DNA from 2 places in the Devosia sp. A449 genome. Region 1 is predicted to be linked to the other one. Evidence: riboswitches for the same ligand, from Rfam matches in the RefSeq annotation. Region 1 holds a riboswitch; the other holds the start of a gene.
The links. A riboswitch is a leader RNA that binds a small molecule or an ion and turns the genes downstream of it on or off. The one in region 1 is predicted to bind cobalamin.
Positions count from the first base shown of each region.

Region 1 (2,379 bases):
AAGCGCGGCGAAGGCAAGGACAAGACGCATCAGAGTCACTCCTGGAGCTGGTTGGGAAGGTAGAAGCTGAGCCGCGGCCGGCCGGTGGCCGGGTGGGCGTCGAGCAGGGTTTCGACGGCGAAGGCCGCGCGAATGGTGGATTGGCTGAGCACCTCGGTCGGCGCGCCGATGGCGGCGACTTGGCCGTGGTCGAGCAGCAGCACCCGATCGGCATGCGACGAGGCCAGCGCGAGATCATGCAGCGAGACGATAACGGTGCAGTCCAGCCGGCTCAGCAGCGCGAGCACTTCGAGCTGGTGGCGGATATCGAGGTGATTGGTCGGCTCGTCCAGAATCAGAAGATCAGGCTGTTGCAGTAAGGCACGGGCAATCATCACTCTTTGGCGTTCACCACCCGACAGCGTGGCCAGATCGCGCGGCGCGAGATGCGTCAGTTCCATCAGCGCCAGCACGGCCTCGACGGCTTCATAATCGCCGTGATCGGTGCCCCAACCGCCGCGATGCGGCGACAGGCCCAGCTCGACAATTTCCGCGACGGTCAGGCCAAAATCACTGGCCGGTTCCTGCAGCACGGTGGCGACACGACGCGCCACGCCCTTGGCCGGCAGCGACCAGATGTCGGCACCATCAAGCCGAACGATCCCGCTGCTTGGCCGGTGATAGCGATAGAGGCAGCGCAGCAGGCTCGATTTGCCGGCGCCATTGGGACCGACCAGCGCCAGCATTTCGCCGGCCCCGACCGTCAGCGACAGCGGGCCGATGATGGGCTGGCCATGGACCGCGCCCCAAATGAGATTATCGATGTCGAGACGGGCCGGCTGCTTGCCAGTGAAGCGCTCAGCCGAAATATCGCCGGATGCCATGGGCAACCTCCGCCAAACGGCAAAGGGGCACGGGCGATCCGAGCAGTGGGCAAGCAGCGATTTTGCAGCAACTGGTCATCATCATCTCCCGCGGCACACCCCGGCCGGGTTGAAAGGAAATGATGACGGCAGGTCTCCTGGCTCGCGGGTCACTGCGGCGCCGGACCTTCCCAGCCTTACGGCCAGTGGTATTCCCGGTGTCGCTATCCGCTCACAGTTGCGGGGGCAGCCACGGTCTTGCGCCCTAATGGGTACGTCGCACCGTGTTCCCTTTTAATCCCATTGCCGGTGAAGGCAGCGGGAACCATCGCGGCCAGTGATGCGGGATTCGCCGGGACGTGGCAAGGTGCCTCAATTCAACCCCAATAGCTGCCAAGGGTGCAGCGGGGCTTTCGAGGGACAGTTTGGATGGGTTGGTTGCGGCGTATTCTGCTGGCTTTGCTGGTGCTGGCAGCGGCGATCTATGTGTTCAACGCCAGTTGGCGCGTCGCCCCGCGCTGCTGACCTGATCGACGGGCTGGCGGTGTGGTCGCGCAAGGGGCTGGTCGATTGTCTGGCGCAATATGTCGGGCTGGGCTGGAGCGGCTATATGCCCCCTGCCTGCCGCGACACCAAGGTGATGGTGCCGCTCAACGCCGCGCCATTCCTCTGGGGCTGGCCCAATCTGTTCCTTGAGCGCATCCGCGATGCCGGCAGCGAGGTGATCCTGCTCGGGCCCTATGCGGCCGGCGATCCCGGCACGGCCGGCATCGACACGCTGGAGCAGCTGGCCCAGCTGCCCGCCAGCTTTGCCGGCTATGTGTGGACCAACCGTATCGAAACCATCGGCCCGGCCTTCGCCGCGCGTTAGTGCCGCTTGCCGCCTATCGTGCCCATCTAGATCAGCGAAATACACCGCCTGAAATATAGTTCAGCCAGAGGCTCCCACCGCGTCGACGGACTCGGAAATGCTTTGTATGGTAGAATGTACTGCCTGAATATTTTCTCTTATTTTGGATGTTGCGATGCCGACCGGCGTCCTGCTCGCCTTTCTGGCCTATGCCATTTTTTCGCTCGCCGACGCTTTGATCAAGGGCATAGGTCCCGGCATTTCGGTGTTCGAAATCGCGTTCTTCACCACATCGTTTTCGATGGTGCCGCTGGTGTTGATCAACCGCCACGAGCGCTGGCGCGAGATGTTTCATCTCAAGCACAAATACCTGTTGCAACTGCGCTGCGTCACCGCCATCTGCGGCACCGCCTGCGTGATGTATGCCTTCACCCACATCCCCTTCGCCGATACCTATGCCATCGCCTTCATGACCCCGATGCTGGTGACCGCCCTGTCGGTTCTGGTGCTCAAGGAGCATGTGCGCCGGCTGCGCTGGGCGCTGCTGCTTGTCGGGTTTCTCGGCGTGCTGCTGGTCATCCGGCCCGGGGTCCGGGCGCTCGAGCTGGGGCATCTGGCGGCGGCGGCCGGGGTCGTATTCGGCTCAATGACCACGATCATCCTGCGCCACATCGCGCCGACCGAGCG
Region 1 is NZ_JBTMWU010000002.1:296,278-298,656, reverse strand. Features, by position in the region: gene ACX3OW_RS07150 (ABC transporter substrate-binding protein) at 1-30, opposite strand, end outside; gene ACX3OW_RS07145 (ABC transporter ATP-binding protein) at 36-863, opposite strand; cobalamin riboswitch at 974-1,187, opposite strand; gene ACX3OW_RS07140 (PI-PLC domain-containing protein) at 1,327-1,713, shown strand; gene ACX3OW_RS07135 (DMT family transporter) at 1,868-2,379, shown strand, end outside.

Region 2 (2,379 bases), on a different contig from region 1:
GGTGGGGATCTTGGTGGTCATGCGCGGGCTCCAACCAGATTAGTGCTGCGAGCAGCGAAAACATCATTGAGCTTGCCGAACACCGTGGTCAGCACCAGCCAGAGCACCAGCGAGGTGCCCAAAGTGACGGCGGCAAATTCGGTGGCGAGATGGGCGGGGACGGCGCTCGGCTCATCGGGAGCGACGGGCGCGCCGATGATGTGAGGGATGACGACCAGCGCCGCGGCAACGGCAAAAGCCCAGCCGGCGCGGGTCTTGGCCAGCAGCAGGCAAGCCGCGCCGGTGGCCAGCGCCGTGCCGGCCCACCACAGTTGGCGGGGGAAGACGTCGGCGGCGGGCATGCCGGGCAGTTCGGGGGCGAGGCCATAGGCCGGCGCCAGCGAGAAGGTGATGAAACCGGCAATGCCCCAGAGGAAGCCATTGGCGAAGGTGATCGGGATATTGGCGAACATTGAGACGGCGCCGATGACCAGCGCGAAGCCGGCGGCGGCGAGCACCGTGGCGAGCGTCGTGTAAGCGGTGCGCTCAAAGCCGTCCTGCGGCGCCCATTCCTCCACTGCCTCGGCCTCGGTGGCGGCGGCGTCGTGGCTGTGTTCTTCGGTGGCGTCGCCGTGGCTATGGCCGCCTTCGCCTTCGAACGTTTCGGCATGCAGGATCAGCGGGGTGACGCGGAAATGCTGGATCGCGGCCGTCAATAGGCCAGCGGCCAGCGCTGCGAAAATCGCAGCGGCAAACAAATTGCGGATCATGATTATTCTCTCGTGGTCTGCCTTAGTGGCAGGGAAAACCCATGGCGTGACGGGTGTCGTGGGCGCCGTTATGCAGGCGGAAATCGCCGGCAAAGCCGGTGCCGACCAATAGGGTCAGACCGAGCATGAGCGCCAGCGAACCGGCAATGAGACGCTGGGAAATCGAGAGCGACTGGAGGCCAGTCGAGGTAGTGGTCGCAGTATTCATGGCAGCACCCTCCGTGCGCGGAATAGTTATTGGGCGTTGAGCCCGGCTCGCGTGTTGGCAGGTCTCCTGGCTTCGCGGTGGAGATAGTGCCCTCGCCTTCCCGGCTTTCGCCAGTGGCATGAGAGGGCACGCACCGCTTACAGTTGCGGGGGCAGCCACGGTTTTGCGCCCTGATGGGTACGTCGCACCGTGTTCCCTTTTCCAGCCTGCCGCCTTGGGCTTCAGGCTGGGTATCCCTCCGGCTCAACGGCCTTCGGGAACCAACACAGGTCTGGTGTGCCACCAAATGGCGCGAAGTGCAACGTCAGGTCGCCGTTGCTAGGAAAACCGCCGCCGGGTCAAGCCCGCGGGGAACGCCTGCGGGCTGATTTGCCGCCCCAAGGCAGCATCGACTCACACTAGAACCCGAACCAACAGGTCTCAGGAGATTGGACATATGAAGCCCATCAAATTCAGCCGCGAGGAAACCAAGGCCATCGTCGCCGAAATCCAGGATTACTTCCGCAACGATCTCGATCAGGACATCGGGGCGATCCCAGCCGAGATGTTGATGGCCTTCTTTGCCGACAAGATGGGCGCCTATTACTACAATCGCGGCGTCTATGATGCGCAGACCGCATTGAAGGACCGCATGGATTCCCTGCATGACGATTTGTACGGGCTTGAGCAACCCACCAAGCATCGACGCTGAGCGGCACGCTCACCGCCGCCAAAAAACGCAGGTTGCCGCTTTCGCGACAACGGCACAGCGGGTAGTGAAGAGCAGTCGTCTTTAGGAGGAAGCCTTGGGCTTCAACGTCGCCACCCTGGCGCCCATCGGGCTGCTGCTCGCTTCCAACATCTTCATGACCTTTGCCTGGTATGGGCATCTGAAATGGCCAAGTTCGGCGCTGTGGATAGCGGTGCTGATCAGCTGGGGCATCGCGTTTTTCGAATATTGGCTGGCGGTGCCGGCCAATAGGATCGGCGGCGCGGTCTATTCGCCCTCCGAGCTCAAGACCATCCAGGAGGTGATTTCCCTCTCGGTCTTCGCCGTGTTCACGGTGTTCTATTTCGGCGAAAAGCTGACGCTGAACCACGGCGTCGGCTTCGTGCTGATCGGGCTGGGCGCGTTTTTTATCTTCAAGGGGCCGTTGAAGTAGGGGCTGCTGATAGGCCACTGCCGTCGCCACACTCTCGATGTCACCCCGGCCTCGAGCCAGGGCCCACCCTGAGATCTCAAGATGGATCCCGGCTCGAGGCCGGGATGACACGGTGGTTGTGGGAGCTCCGAGGATTTCTACTTCAAGCAATCCACCATATCAGCCGCCAGCCCGCGTAACAGATTGGGGTAAAGCTCCACCCCGGCGTCCAGCGCACTGCCCTCTGGGTCCAGCGTGCCGGCTTTGGCGGTGCTGCCTTCGGTGATGGCGGCGATGATGC
Region 2 is NZ_JBTMWU010000005.1:181,517-183,895, reverse strand. Features, by position in the region: gene cobW (cobalamin biosynthesis protein CobW) at 1-21, opposite strand, end outside; gene ACX3OW_RS15025 (CbtA family protein) at 18-749, opposite strand; gene ACX3OW_RS15020 (CbtB domain-containing protein) at 772-957, opposite strand; cobalamin riboswitch at 997-1,237, opposite strand; gene ACX3OW_RS15015 (DUF2164 domain-containing protein) at 1,394-1,648, shown strand; gene ACX3OW_RS15010 (DMT family protein) at 1,743-2,099, shown strand; gene ACX3OW_RS15005 (zinc ABC transporter substrate-binding protein) at 2,237-2,379, opposite strand, start outside.
Region 2: it holds a riboswitch for cobalamin, as region 1 does, so the genes downstream of both, ACX3OW_RS15020 (CbtB domain-containing protein) here and ACX3OW_RS07145 (ABC transporter ATP-binding protein) in region 1, are expected to answer to the same signal.